DNA from 2 places in the Acidovorax sp. KPB24-07 genome. Region 2 is predicted to be linked to the other one. Evidence: riboswitches for the same ligand, from Rfam matches in the RefSeq annotation. Region 2 holds a riboswitch; the other holds the start of a gene.
What was found. Region 2 has a riboswitch for S-adenosylhomocysteine ahead of metH (methionine synthase). Riboswitches for the same ligand answer to the same signal wherever they lie in the genome.

Region 1 (7,486 bases), on a different contig from region 2:
ACCGATTCGGGCCGGAAGAAACGGTTGCCCTTGGTGTAGTCGGCCCGGCCGTCCTGGATGGGGCGCACGAACAGCGGCAGCAGGCGGGGGTTCATCTGGCCGTCGCCGTCGATCTTGACCACGATGTCGATGCCGTCCGCGACGGCCTGGCGGTAGGCCGTGACCACGGCCCCGCCCACGCCCTGGTTCTCGGGGTTGAACAGCACCTGCACGCGCGGGTCGGTGCAGTGCTGCTGGACGAAGGCGCCGCTGCCGTCGGGGCAGGCGTCGTCCACCGCGTAGATGCGGGACACGCTGGCCGGAATCGTGCGGATCACCTCCAGCACATGCTGGGTGACCTTGTAGCAGGGGATGGCGACCGCGACGCTCATGGTGTGCTTCGTCATGCCGAAGCCCTCCCCGCCACGGCAATGCCTGCCAGGATCAGCGCGCCCCCGATGAAGGTCTGCAGATGCAGCGGCTCTTCCAGGAACAGCCACCCCAGCGCCGGCACGATCAGGAAGGCCAGGCCCATGAACGGATAGGCCAGGTGCAGCGGTGCGCTGCGCAGCACCCAGATCCAAAGCAGCGTGGTCACGCCGTAGAGCGCCAGGGCCACGATGAGCCAGCCGTTGAAGATCCAGTCGGTCAGCACCGGCTGGGCCGGCAGCATCATGGCGGCCTTCTTGAACAGCAGTTGCCCGAGCGAGATGCCGAGCACGCACAACAGGGTCAGGGACGTGAGTAAAAGGGACATGGTGAGAAGGCTGGGGGCGTGTCATGCCGACACGGAGCGGGCCGGGCCGGGGCGGCGCAAGGCGAAAGCGGGAAGCAGGGCCAGGGGCAGGGTGAAAAACGGCAGGAGGTAACGGTATTCGCCCGCTGTGGACAGCAGGAAGATGGCCACCAGCTGCACGGCCATGGGCAACGCCACGATCAGCAGGGGCAGGTCGCGCCGGGCGATGCCCCGGCACAGGGCCCACGCCAGCAAAAGCATGCCGAGCCAAGGGGTCCACAGCAGCCACCGCCATGCATGGCTGGCCTTTTGCAGGGCGATGAAGCGGCGCTCCACGCCGCGCAGGTCGAACTGGCGAAAGACCGACACCCCCTGCGTGCGCTGCAGCACGTAGGTGGCGTAGGTCACGGAGGGAAAGCCGCCCTGCGCGAGCGCGGCGGCCAGGAAGACGTTGACCCGGCTGGCGATGAAGTCGGGCAGGTTCTGCCAGAGGTTGTAGGTGAGGAATTCACGCACCAGCGCCTTCTGGTCCGGCTGCGGCAGTCCTTGCACCTGCGGTCCCTCGGGGTGGAAGACGAGCATGTCCCAGTACGCCGGGTCTGCATAGGCCTGCAGTTGCGGCAGGGGGCGGTAGCGCCCGAGCATCTCGATCGTCGCAGGCGACACCTTGGGCCGGTCCAGCACCCAGGGATCGTTCATGTGGGGATACTGGTCCCACAGGCGGTTCATGGCCCGGGGCTTGAGAAAGTTCACGGTCTCGAAGACCACCATGGGATAGACGGCTTCCTGTGTCCTGGACGGATGCAGCTGGTGGCCCGCGAACATCGCCGCGCACACCGCACCGATGACCGCCGCCAGCGTCCAGCGGCTGCGGCGCTCCAGCACCAGCAGCACGGCGACCGCCGGCAGCAGAAAGACGATGCCGTTCGGCCGGGCGAAGGCCGCGAAGGGCAGCGCCACGGCCACCATGGCCAGCGAGGCCGCGCCCATCGTGCGCTGGCGGGCGGCCAGCCACAGCTCGAACAGCAGGCCGCAGGACGCCACGGCGAAGATGCCGTCCGGGTACAGCGTGCCCATGAAGTAAATCATGTGCGGCGCCAGGCACACCAGCACCAGCACCACCGCGAAGCTCTTTCTCAGGCCCTGCCGCCAGTACCACGCGAGCATGCGGGCGAAGATCAGCGCGCACAGGCACAGCAGCACCGCCACGGGCACCTCCACCCGCCGCGTGCCTTCGTAGAACAGGCGCACGAAGTAGTACCAGAAGACGGTCTTGCCGGAGCGGAAGTCGCCTGCGCGCTCCACCTCCAGCAGGATGGAGACCGAGTCTTCCCCCAGGATGCCCGGCCAGAAGGCCATCAGCCAGGTGCCGTACAGCGCCATCAGGGCGCTCCAGATCACCAGGAACGGGGTGGCTGCCCGCCAGCCATCCCGCGGGGCGCGGACCGCGCGGGCAATGGACGGAGATGGCAGCGTCGCTCCCACGGCCGGGCGATGGTCTGCGCTCAACCGGCGGCCTGCAGCGCCAGGCCGGCGTGCTCGCGCAACGGGTGGAAATGGATCTTGGGAAACCGCTCCTGGGCCAGGCGCACGTCGTAGGGCGAGGTGCACAGGTAGGCCAGCGTGTCGGCTGCGTCGTGCGCGAGCCGCAGCGGGTAGGCGTCAGTGAACGCCCGCAGGTCGGCCGGGCTGTCGGCGGTGATCCAGCGGGCGCCGGTGTACTGGCAGCCCTCCAGCCGCACGTCGGCGTCGTATTCGGTCTTGAGGCGGTGCTGCACCACTTCGAACTGCAACTGGCCCACCGCGCCCAGCAGCATGGCACCGCCGGCGTCGGGCTTGAAGACCTGGATCGCGCCCTCCTCACCGAGCTGGGCCAGGCCCTGCTGCAGCTGCTTGGTGCGCAGCGGGTTCTTCAGGATGACCGTCATGAACAGTTCGGGCGCGAAGAACGGCAGGCCGGTGAACTGCAGGCTGGCGCCGTCGGTGATGGTGTCGCCCAGTTGCACGCCGCCATGGGTGGTGAAGCCGATGATGTCGCCGGCATAGGCCTCTTCCACCGCCTCGCGGCGTTGCGACATGAAGGTCACCACGCTGGTGGGGCGCAGTTCCTTGGCGGTGCGCTGCACCTTGAGCTTCATGCCCGGCGTGTACCGGCCCGAGGCCACGCGCACGAAGGCGATGCGGTCGCGGTGGTTGGCGTCCATGTTGGCCTGCACCTTGAACACCACGCCCGAGAAATTCTGGTCTTCGGGCTGCACGGTTTTCTCGACCGGCTGCTTGTTCACCTGCAGGCTGCTCAGGCGGGGACGCGGCGAGGGGGCCAGGTCCACCAGCGCATCCAGCACTTCCATGACCCCGAAGTTGTTCACGCCGGAGCCGAAGAACACCGGCGTCTGCTTGCCGGCGAGGAAGGCCTCGTGGTCCCAGGTGGGCGAGGCGCCCACGGCGAGCTCCATGCTCTCGATGGCGGCGTCGAATTCGCTGCCGAAACGCGCGCGCAGGTTGGCGGCGTCCGACAGGGGAATGGTCTCGAAGTCCTGTGGGCGGCGCTCGCTGCCCGACTCGAACACCGTCATGGCCTGCGTGCGCAGGTTGATGATGCCGCCGAAACCCTTGCCCTGGCCCACGGGCCAGGTCATGGGCACGCAGGGCATGCCCAGCTCGCGCTCGACCTCGTCCAGGATGTCCAGCGGTTCGCGCACTTCGCGGTCCATCTTGTTCACGAAGGTGATGATGGGCGTGTCGCGCTGGCGGCAGACCTCGATCAGGCGGCGCGTCTGCGCCTCCACGCCGTTGGCCGCGTCGATCACCATCAGGGCCGAATCGACGGCGGTGAGCACGCGGTAGGTGTCTTCCGAGAAGTCCTTGTGGCCCGGCGTGTCCAGCAGGTTCACCACGTGGTCGCGGTAGGCCATCTGCATGACCGAGCTGGCCACCGAAATGCCGCGCTGCTTTTCGATCTCCATCCAGTCGCTGGTGGCGTGGCGGCTGGCCTTGCGGCCCTTGACGGCGCCGGCGATCTGGATCGCGCCCGAGAACAGCAGCAGCTTTTCCGTGAGCGTGGTCTTGCCCGCGTCCGGGTGGGAAATGATGGCGAAGGTGCGGCGGCGCCGTGTTTCGGAGACGTAGGACACAGTGTTTTTTGGTGAGGGGCGCGGCGCACGCGGGTGGGCCGAAGTACGGGCGCCAGGGCCGGCGCGCTGGCGTGCCGCCGCGGAGGGCGCCCGCGGAAAAGTGGCCGTATTCTAATGGCGGCCCTCGTGCCGGACCTCGGTGGGACCGCCCCGGCCCGGCCCCGGGGCCGCCGCCTTGGCCCCTCGAAGGGGTCAGGGAGCCGCTTGGGGCGTCACGGGCGCCCGCCCGAACCACCGCTTGAACCGCAGCGCCGGCGATTCCACCAGATGCCAGGAGGCATAGCCTGCCACGGCGGCCAGCGCCACCGACAGCAGCAGGCTCGGAATGAACGCCAGATCGGGCCAGAGCGCATACACCGACTGCTGCACCGGACAGCCGTACAGATAGATGCCGTACGACGGGTCCCCGCCGCGCTGCAGGAAGGCCAGCGCGGGCACGTTCAGCGAGCCGATATGGATCAGCAGCGGCGGCAGCAGGAGCAGGCCCGCTGTGTGCTCCATCTGCAATCCGAAGAACAGCACGGCGGCCAGCGGCGTCAGCAGGAGCAGCAGCCGGCCGGAGCGGGCCTGGAATGCATCGCGGAAGACGGCGATGAGCGCGCCATAGGTGAAGTAGGCGGGGTATTCGAACCAGTGCTGCATCTCGCCTGTCAGGTCGGCATTGCGCGCGGTGAGAAAGAACGCGAGATAGGCCACAGCGGCGAGGCCGGCGAGCCAGCGAGACCGGAACACGCCCAGCAACCCTGCGCCTGCCAGCACCAGATAGCACAGGCTTTCTATCGGGATGGTCCACAAGGGCCCGTTCATCAGGTGCTTGATCGGGTTGTTTTCGAACACGCCCGGCAGGTAGGGGTAGTCCCTGATCAGCAGCAGGTTGCGAAAGTAGCCGAGCGTATCGGGGTGGGCCAGAAAGTCCGCGGCCGGCATCGAGTTGAAGAAGATCCCGAACAGAAAGACGTTGGTGAGCACGGCGAACAGCACCCCGGGCCAGATCCGCAGGAACCGCTTGGACAGGAACGCCAGCGCCTTGGGCTGGCGCAGCCAGCTCTGGGTGACGAGGTAGCCGCTGATCGTGAAGAACGTCATCACCGCCACGCCACCCACCATGTCGGAATGCAGCCAGGTGGGCGACGCGGTGTGCGTGATGTGGAAGTGGTGGCTGAAGTGGAAGTGGTGGCTGAAGATCACCGCGCTCGCCGCGCAGATGCGCATCAGATCGAACAGGTTGCCCCGGTGCTGTGTGGACATTGTCTCTGGGTTCTTCTGGCCCTTTGCGGGCGTATCGCTGGTTGTCTTGTTGTCAGGCCGGCACCTCGAATCCATGCCGGTCTCTGCTCTGTAGCGTGCCACGGTCGGCGCGCTGGCATGGGCGCGAAGCGCGATGTCCTTATAATCGCCGCTTTCCGAGGAGCGTTGCAGCGTCTTTACCCCCGGTGCCCGGTGTGCGGCAGGGACGCGAGGCTCGGATCATCATTTTGCAACGACGCTCGCCCACGCTTCTTGTGCGGTGAGTGAGCCATTCCCCTCCGATGCGTGGTTTTTACCTTCTTTACCGGAGAAAACCATGAGCGCAGTTCTCAAGCCCCAGGCCGACCAGGCCATCGCCGACCTTTCCCTTGCCGCATGGGGCCGCAAGGAAATCCGCATCGCCGAGACCGAAATGCCCGGCCTGATGGCCATCCGCGACGAGTTCGCGGCCAGCCAGCCGCTCAAGGGCGCGCGCATCACCGGCTCGCTGCACATGACGATCCAGACCGCCGTGCTGATCGAAACGCTCAAAGCCCTGGGCGCCGACGTGCGCTGGGCTTCGTGCAACATCTTCTCCACCCAGGACCACGCCGCTGCCGCCATCGCCGCCACGGGCACGCCGGTGTTCGCCATCAAGGGCGAGTCGCTGGAAGACTATTGGGACTACACCCACCGCATCTTCGACTTCGGTCCCAAGGGCAGTGCGGGCGAAGGCCCCAACATGATCCTGGACGACGGCGGCGATGCCACGCTGCTGATGCACCTGGGCCAGCGCGCCGAGAAGGATGCCTCCCTGGTCGCCGGCAACGGTGCCAGCGAGGAAGAGCGCATCCTGTTCGCCGCCATCCGCAAGAAACTGTCGGAAGACGCGACCTGGTACACCCGCAAGTCGGCCGAGATTATCGGCGTGACGGAAGAAACCACCACCGGCGTGCACCGCCTGAACGAGATGTCCGCCAAGGGCACGCTGCTGTTCCGCGCGATCAACGTGAACGACTCGGTCACCAAGTCCAAGTTTGACAACCTGTACGGCTGCCGCGAATCGCTGGTGGACGGCATCAAGCGCGCCACCGACGTCATGATCGCCGGCAAGGTCGCCGTGGTGGCCGGCTACGGCGACGTGGGCAAGGGCTCCGCCCAGGCGCTGCGCGCGCTGTCGGCCCAGGTGTGGGTCACCGAGATCGATCCCATCAACGCCCTGCAGGCCGCCATGGAAGGCTATCGCGTGGTGACCATGGACTACGCCGCCGACAAGGCCGACATCTTCGTGACGACGACGGGCAACAAGGACATCATCACCCACGACACCATGGTGAAGATGAAGGACCAGGCCATCGTCTGCAACATCGGCCACTTCGACAACGAGATCGACGTCGCGTCGATCGAGAAGTACGAATGGGAAGAGATCAAGCCCCAGGTGGACCACATCACCTTCCCGGACGGCAAGAAGATCATCCTGCTGGCCAAGGGCCGCCTGGTGAACCTGGGCTGCGGCACGGGCCACCCGAGCTTCGTGATGTCGTCGTCGTTCGCCAACCAGACCATCGCGCAGATCGAGCTCTTCACCAAGCCCGATGCCTACGAGGCCGGCAAGGTCTACGTGCTGCCCAAGCTGCTGGACGAGAAGGTCGCGCGCCTGCACCTGAAGAAGGTCGGCGCCATGCTGACCGAACTGACGGACTCGCAGGCCGCCTACATCGGCGTGAGCAAGAGCGGCCCCTACAAGCCCGACACCTACCGCTACTGATCGGGCGGGGCTTCGCGCCCCGGGGCGGCGGCCGGTGACTCCGGCCTGTCTGCCCTGTTTCGCTATAAAAATAATAGCTTCTTGCGCTAGATGAATATGCGCTGGAGGCCTTTTTGACTCTGAAAAGGACGGGCGCATGCGCGCAGACGTGTATCTGGTGGACAAGGGCCACGCCGCGACCCGGTCGCAGGCGCAGCGCCTGATCGCGGCCGGCGTGCAATGGCGGCTGGCACCCAGCCTGCCCTGGCACAAGGTGGCCAAGAACGGTGACGAGATTCCGGACATCGCCGAAGTGCAGTTGCTCGATCAGTCCGAGGCGCGCTACCTCTCGCGCGGCGGCCTCAAGCTGGAAGGCGCGCTCGTGTCCGCGGGCCTGGACGTGGCGGGCTGGCGCTGCCTGGACGTGGGCCAGAGCACCGGGGGCTTCACCGACTGCCTGCTGCAGCGCGGCGCGGCCCAGGTGATCGGCGTGGACGTGGGCCACAGCCAACTGCACGACCGCCTGCGGCAGGATCCGCGCGTGGTGGCCGTGGAAGGCGTCAACGCCCGGTCATTGACGGCCGCATCGTTGCAGGACGCCTGCGAGGACGCCTTGTCCGAGCAGGTCGAGCAAGACCCCGACGACAACGAGACCCAGCCCGA
Region 2 (7,486 bases):
ACTGGTAGGCCGTCATCACGATGGGGTCCATCCCCTGGGAAATGCGCTTGCCGTAGACGCCGCCCAGCGCCAGCACCAGGGCGGCGATCACCACGAAACCTTCGCCCAGCAGGGCGAACTCGAAATCGGTCAGCGTTCCGGCCAGCCCGGCGCCGAGGTTGACCGCCATGACCCCCGCGAAGCCCACGATGCAGCCCCAGGCCTTGGCATGGCTGATGCGGTCGTTGTGGTACAGGAAATGCGCCAGCAACACGCTGAAGAAGGTGCCGGTGGCGTTCATGATCGACGCCTTCACCCCCGTCGTGTTCGCCACGCCGATGTAGAAGAAGATGTACTGCAGCGTGGTCTGCAACAGACCCAGCAGCGCCAATTGTCCCCACGCCCGGGCCGGCCAGCCGCTGATCTGACGGCCGCTGGCGGCCACCCAGGCCAGCAGCGCCAGGCCCGCCAGAGCGAAGCGCCAGCCGGCGAACACGAGCTTGGACGGGGTGTCGCTGCTGTCGATGCCGAACAGCGCGTAGCCATTCTTGATCGCCGGATACGAGCTACCCCAGAGCAGGCAGCAAAACAACGCCAGCAGGAAGACGTTCCTGCGTTGCGCTAGTGGGGAGATAGGGGGCGACATGGCTTCTTTCCAGGCGGGGCGGTGCCCCAAAATGGTGAATTTTGCACAAGTTGTACGACAACTCTGCATGTAAATATCCTGACTTGGCCGAATGTGGCCTCTTTTAGAGTATTTTTGCTCCTTATTGTCCGATGACTATCCGAAACCGCAGTGAACTGGCCTCGGGAGCCGATCACAAGGCATGGGCCCACCTCCGACGGCCCTGCGGCGGCATCGACGTGAGTACGGAAGGACTGCCTCGGCAGTTTCAGGAAACCCTGGCTGCTTTTCAAGCCTTATCGATAATGCGGCGCAATGCGACTGACGTTCGTTCCACTCCTCCTGTCCTGCTGCACGCTGGCGGCCGTGTCCGGCTGCACCAGCCCGCCCGCGCCCCATGGCGAGGTCAAAGGCGCGTCTGCGGATGGCAGCGAATTGGGGCAGTCCGACGTGAACCGCATGGCGACGCTGGCCATGCGCGAGAACCTGGACAGCCTCTACCGGCTGATGGACAAGCTCTACCGCCGCAACCCTGCCGAATGGCGCAAGACCAGCGCCGTGGGCCGCGAGCAGGCCATGGAGCAGGTCCGCACCACCATCGAGAAGGGCGGGGTCTGGGCGCCCTTGCAGGGGCGGCGCGACATCGCGGCGATGGCCGCGGCCCTGGCGCCCGAATTCGCGGGCGACCGCGTGGCGGCGTTCATCTACGCCACGGCCGACATGCTGATCACCGCGCACGACGGAAAGATCGAGTTTTTCCTGCTCGACAGCCTGGATGCCCAGCACCTGTACAACGCGGCGCGCAATGTGGAGATCGCCGTGTGGATGCTGTCTCAGCGCCGCACCGCGGCGGGCCAGCCGCTGCTGCTGGCCGACGAGATCGGTCCGCAGGGGCGCAATCTGAGCTTCGAGCGCGAGTTCGGCAAGATCATCGGCCGGCTCGACCTGCTGTCGGCGGTGGCCACCGAAAAGTACCGCCGTGCCGCCATCACCTATGTGCAGGGGCTGGTGGGCGGTTCTTTCCTGCAGTTCTTGCCGGTGCGATGAATCAGAGGGTGAAGGTGGGCGCTGCTGCCCGTGCTGTTCACTTGAACATGTCGGCCGAAAAGCTCTGGCGGAACCATTTCATGGCGTTGACCATGAGGGCGCCTGACGAACGGATGCTTGCCAGGAAGCGGTTGATCTCGTCCTTCAGCCGTGCTTCGTTTTGCCGAAGGCCGATGTAGCACGGGCTCTCTTTGAGGAGCGCCACCTGGTGCACACGGGTGCGCAGACCGACATCCTTGATGGATTCCACCAGCACGTTGCCACCCGCGAAGAATTCGAAATGGCCTGCGGCATAGGCGTCCAGCAACGCGGCGCTGCCTTTGAATCCCTGGATTTTCGCGGTCGGCAGGAATGCCCGGACCAGGGATTCCTCCAGGCTGTTTTCCGCCGCTCCGACGACCGGGGCTGGCAGTTTCAGCAATTCGTCGCGGCTCAATTTCTGCTGGCTGAAGACACCGAGGTAGGTCGGGGCGTAGACATTGGAGAAGTCGATGCTTTTCTCGCGCTCGGGCGTCTTGCCCAGGCTGGAGATGATGATGTCGACGCGGTCTTCCAGCAGTGCCGCCAGCCGGTCCCCGCTGGGCACCGGCACCATCTGCGGCGACACGCCCAGGTGCATCGAAAGCATCTTGGCGATGGAAATGTCGAAGCCCGCCAACTCGCTGCCCTGCGGAAAGCCGAACGGTGGGAAGTCCTGAGGGACCGCCACGCGAAGGACCCGGGCGGAGCGGATGCGCTCCAGCTGATCCCGATGTTCGGCGGCCGCCAGCCGACCCGACAGGCCCAGGGCCAGAATGGAGCCGCACACCAGGCGGCGGCGTTGCAGAATCTCACTGGCCCAGAGGCTGGGCGTTGCACCATCGAAGGGCGATTGCATGGGAGGGCTCCTTCCTGGGAAGCGGCCAAGCACTTTCCATGCCGCTGTCCGGAGAACCCGCTCGGGAGGCGGGGCGCGGTGAGGGCCCGGTCGCAGGGCGCGTAAAATCCGGCCGCCCCCGAGGAGCGTTGCAGCGCCTGCCGATCAACCGGCTCAACCAGGCGTCAGGCTCGGGCGGCGATGGCCCCACTGTCCAACGACGCTCGCCTGTTCCCAACTACCGATTGCGCAGGTGAGCCTGATGTCCGCCCCCCTTATCCCGCCTCCCATGAAGCTCTCGGGCCTCGAACCGGTTTCCATCGGCGAGGGCACGCTGTTCGTCAACATCGGCGAGCGCACCAACGTCACCGGCTCCAAGGCCTTCGCCCGCATGATCCTGAACGGCCAGTACGAAGAGGCCCTGGCCGTCGCGCGCCAGCAGGTGGAAAACGGCGCGCAGGTCATCGACATCAACATGGACGAGGCCATGCTCGACAGCAAGGCGGCCATGGTGCGCTTCCTGCAGTTGATCGCCTCCGAGCCCGACATCGCCCGGGTGCCCATCATGGTGGACTCCTCCAAGTGGGACGTGATCGAGGCCGGCCTGCGCTGCATCCAGGGCAAGGGCATCGTCAACTCCATCTCCATGAAAGAGGGCGTGGAGAAGTTCAAGCACGAGGCGCGCCTCGTGAAGCGCTATGGCGCCGCCGCCGTGGTGATGGCCTTCGACGAGGTGGGGCAGGCCGACACCTACGAGCGCAAGATCGAGATCTGCGAGCGGGCCTACCGCGTGCTGGTCGACGAGGTGGGCTTTCCGCCCGAGGACATCATCTTCGACCCCAACATCTTCGCGGTGGCCACCGGCATCGAAGAGCACAACAACTACGCGGTCGATTTCATCGAGGCCGTGCGCTGGATCAAGCAGAACCTGCCGGGCGCCAAGGTCTCGGGCGGCGTGTCGAACGTGAGCTTCAGCTTCCGTGGCAACGACCCGGTGCGCGAGGCCATCCACACCGTGTTCCTGTACCACGCCATCCAGGCCGGCATGGACATGGGCATCGTCAACGCGGGCATGGTCGGCGTGTACGACGACCTGGAGCCCACCTTGCGCGATCGCGTGGAAGACGTGGTGCTCAACCGCCGCCCCGATGCCGGCGAACGCCTGGTCGAGGTGGCCGAGACGGCCCGCAGCGGTGCCAAGGACGAGAGCAAGCGGCTCGAATGGCGCGGTACACCCGAACATCCGAAGACCGTGGGCGAACGCCTGTCGCACGCGCTGGTGCACGGCATCACCGACTTCATCGTGGAAGACACCGAAGAGGCCTACCAGGCCATCGTCGCCAAGGGCGGGCGGCCGCTGCACGTGATCGAAGGCCCGCTCATGGACGGCATGAACGTGGTGGGCGACCTGTTCGGTGCGGGCAAGATGTTCCTGCCGCAGGTGGTCAAGAGCGCCCGCGTGATGAAGTCCGCCGTGGCCCACCTGATCCCCTACATCGAGGAAGAGAAGCGCCAGGACGAACTGGCCGGCCGCGACGTGCGCAGCAAGGGCAAGATCATCATCGCCACCGTGAAGGGCGACGTGCACGACATCGGCAAGAACATCGTCACCGTGGTGCTGCAGTGCAACAACTTCGAGGTGGTGAACATGGGCGTGATGGTGCCCTGCCACGAGATCCTGGCGCGCGCCAAGGTCGAGGGCGCGGACATCGTGGGCCTGTCAGGCCTGATCACGCCCAGCCTGGAAGAGATGCAATACGTGGCCGGCGAGATGCAAAAGGACGAGCACTTCCGCATCAAGAAGATCCCGCTGCTCATCGGCGGCGCCACCACCAGCCGTGTGCACACCGCCGTCAAGATCGCGCCGCATTACGAAGGCCCCGTGGTCTACGTGCCCGATGCGTCGCGCAGCGTGAGCGTGGCGCAGAGCCTGCTGGGCGACGGCGCCGACCACTACGTGCAGGAGCTGAACGCCGACTACGACAAGGTGCGCACCCAGCACGCCAACAAGAAGCAGACGCCCCTGTGGCCGCTGGCGAAGGCCCGCGCCAACCGCACGCCCATCGACTGGTCGGCCTACCGCCCGGCCACGCCGCGCCTGCTGGGGCGGCGCATGTTCAAGAACTTCGACCTCAACGAGCTGGCCCGGTACATCGACTGGGGACCGTTCTTTCAGACCTGGGACCTGGCCGGCCCGTACCCTGCCATCCTGACCGACGAGGTGGTGGGCGAGCAGGCCACGCGCGTCTTCGCCGATGGCAAGGCCATGCTGCGCCGGCTGGTGGAGGGCCGCTGGCTGAGTGCCAGCGGCGTGCTGGCGCTGTACCCGGCCAACAGCGTGGGCGACGACATCGAGTTCTACACCGACGAATCGCGCACCGAGGTTGCCATGACCTGGTACGGCCTGCGCCAGCAGACCGAAAAGCATGTGATCGATGGCGTGCCGCGCCCCAGCCGGTGCCTGGCCGACTTCGTGGCGCCCAAGGAAAGCGGCGTGGCCGACTACGCGGGCTTGTTCGCCGTCACGGCGGGCCTGGGCGTGGAGAAGAAGGAGCAGGCCTTCGTCGATGCGCTGGACGACTACTCGGCCATCATGCTCAAGAGCCTGGCCGACCGCCTGGCCGAAGCCTTTGCCGAATGCCTGCACCACCGCGTGCGCACCGACCTGTGGGGCTATGCGGCCGGCGAGCAGTTGAGCAACGACGACATGATCGCCGAGAAGTACCAGGGCATCCGCCCCGCGCCCGGCTATCCGGCCTGCCCGGACCACAGCGCCAAGAGCGAACTGTTCCGCGTGCTGCAGTGCGGCGAGATCGGCATGGGCCTCACCGAAAGCCTGGCCATGACGCCCGCCGCCAGCGTGAGCGGCTTCTACATCGGGCATCCCGAGAGCCAGTACTTCAACGTCGGCAAGATCGGGGAAGACCAGGTGCACGACCTGGCCACGCGGCGCGGCATGGATGAAAGCATCCTGCAGCGCCTGCTCGCACCCAACCTCTGATCGGCGGCGGCGTCACGGCGGTGCCCCCGCCGCGTCACGCGGACGTCACTCTGGCGCCACAGTCGGCGGGAAGAATGAAGGACTTCATTCCTTCCCTTCTTCCCACGCCATGACCATCCCTCTGCAGCGCTCGCCGCTGCCTCTGATCGGCCGCCCGTTGCCGGGCGCCGGCGCGCTCTTTCTTGCCCTGCTGCTGGCGGGCTGCGGTGGCAGCGGTGGCTCGGATGCCACCGTTCCCGCCGCGGCGGCCACATGCGCCAGTCCGGACACGCACTGCGCGCCCAAGCCCTGAACGGGGCAGCTCCCCGAACCCCGCTCACGGACAAGAAAGACTCCTCCAAATGACCGTCGATTCCTCCAAACGCAATTTCCTCACGACCGCGCTCGGCGTGGGCGCGGCTTCGGCCACGCTCACTGCCTTCCCACCGGCCATCCGCCGCGCCCTGGCCATCGAGGCCCACAACGCCACCGGCACCATCCAGGACGTGCAGCACGTCGTCCTGCTGATGATGGAGAACCGCTCGTTCGATGGGTACTTCGGCACCTTCAAGGGCGTGCGCGGCTTCGGTGACCGTTTCCCGATCCCGACGCCCAACGGCCGCAACGTTTTCTACCAGACCTACACCAAGACGTCGCCGCCCAGCACCTATGTGCCCTACCGCCTGGACGAAGCCAAGGGCAACGCGCAGCGCGCCGGCAGCACGCCCCACACCTGGCTGGACTCGCAGGCGGCCTGGGACCACGGGCGCATGTCCCAGTGGCCCGATGCGAAGCTGCCCTTGTCGATGGGCTACTACGAAACGGCGGAGGTGCCGTTCCAGCGCGCGCTGGCCGACGCCTTCACGCTGTGCGACCACTACCACTGCGGCATGCACACCGGCACCATCGCCAACCGGCTTTTCTACTGGACCGGCACCAACGGCCCGAACGGTGTCAGCCCCATCGATGGCTCCAGGGTCCGTGTTGCGGGCCTGAACAACCAGTTCAACGGTGGCAACGACATCGGCGCCTCCACCGACGGCTGGACCTGGACCACCTACGCGGACCGCCTGGAGAAAGCGGGCGTGAAATGGAAGGTCTACCAGAGCCTGATCGACAACTTCGGCTGCAACGAGATGATGGGCTTTCGCCACTGGCGCGCCGAGATCGAGAAGATGCCCGCGGACCGCAAGCCGATCTACGTCGCCAAGACCGACATCACGCAGCCGGTCGATCTGGCCGGACCGTTCTACAACGCCAGGATCGACGATCCGCTGAGCCCGTTGGCCAAGGGCTTCGGCAACACCATGCCGCAGGGCTTTCTGGAGACGTTCCGCGAGGACATCCGCCAGGGCACGCTGCCGGCGGTGTCGTGGATCATTCCGCCTTCGGTCTACAGCGAGCACCCCGGGCCGTCGAGCCCCGCACAGGGCGGCTGGTACGTGCAGGAGGTGCTGGACGCGCTCACGGCCAACCCCGAGGTCTGGAGCAAGACCGTGCTGCTGATCAACTACGACGAGAACGACGGCTTCTTCGACCACCTGCCTTCGCCCGCCGCACCGTCGCGCAATCCCGATGGCAGCCTGGCCGGTGCCTGCACGCTGCCCGCCGCCGATGTGGCGGTGGAGTACCACGATTTCCAGCCTGCCACGCCGAGCCAGCCGGCGGCCGACGGCAAGCCCTACGGCCCGGGCCCGCGCGTTCCGATGTGGGTGGTGTCGCCCTGGAGCCGGGGCGGCTGGGTCAATTCGCAGGTGTTCGACCACACCTCCACCCTGCTGTTCCTGGAAAAGCGCTTCGGCGTGGCCGAGCCGCAGGTCAGCCCCTACCGCCGCGCGGTCTGCGGCGACCTGACGAGCTGCTTCAACTTCGTCAACCCCAACAGCGAAACCTTGCCGACCCTCGCGGGCCGCACCAACAAGGTCGCGGTGGACGCGCGGGTGGCGGCGCAGGCCCAGGCTGCCAAGCTGCCCCAGCCCACGGCCACGGCCGATGCCGC

Region 1: linked by a shared signal. The riboswitch ahead of ahcY (adenosylhomocysteinase) and the one ahead of metH (methionine synthase) in region 2 are both predicted to bind S-adenosylhomocysteine.

What each region holds. Positions count from the first base shown of each region.
Region 1 covers NZ_BAAJYS010000107.1:115-7,600, reverse strand. Annotated here, with positions in the region: gene AC27IQ_RS12900 (glycosyltransferase family 2 protein) at 1-386, opposite strand, end outside; gene AC27IQ_RS12895 (DMT family transporter) at 383-736, opposite strand; gene AC27IQ_RS12890 (hypothetical protein) at 758-2,200, opposite strand; gene AC27IQ_RS12885 (peptide chain release factor 3) at 2,221-3,849, opposite strand; gene AC27IQ_RS12880 (acyltransferase family protein) at 4,042-5,097, opposite strand; S-adenosyl-L-homocysteine riboswitch at 5,249-5,345, shown strand; gene ahcY (adenosylhomocysteinase) at 5,414-6,844, shown strand; partial or broken gene AC27IQ_RS12870 (SAM-dependent methyltransferase) at 6,981-7,486, shown strand, end outside.
Region 2 covers NZ_BAAJYS010000042.1:2,647-10,132, reverse strand. Annotated here, with positions in the region: gene AC27IQ_RS07760 (DMT family transporter) at 1-625, opposite strand, end outside; gene AC27IQ_RS07755 (hypothetical protein) at 920-1,651, shown strand; gene AC27IQ_RS07750 (transporter substrate-binding domain-containing protein) at 1,689-2,528, opposite strand; S-adenosyl-L-homocysteine riboswitch at 2,643-2,740, shown strand; gene metH (methionine synthase) at 2,752-5,508, shown strand; gene AC27IQ_RS07740 (hypothetical protein) at 5,618-5,800, shown strand; gene AC27IQ_RS07735 (phosphocholine-specific phospholipase C) at 5,850-7,486, shown strand, end outside.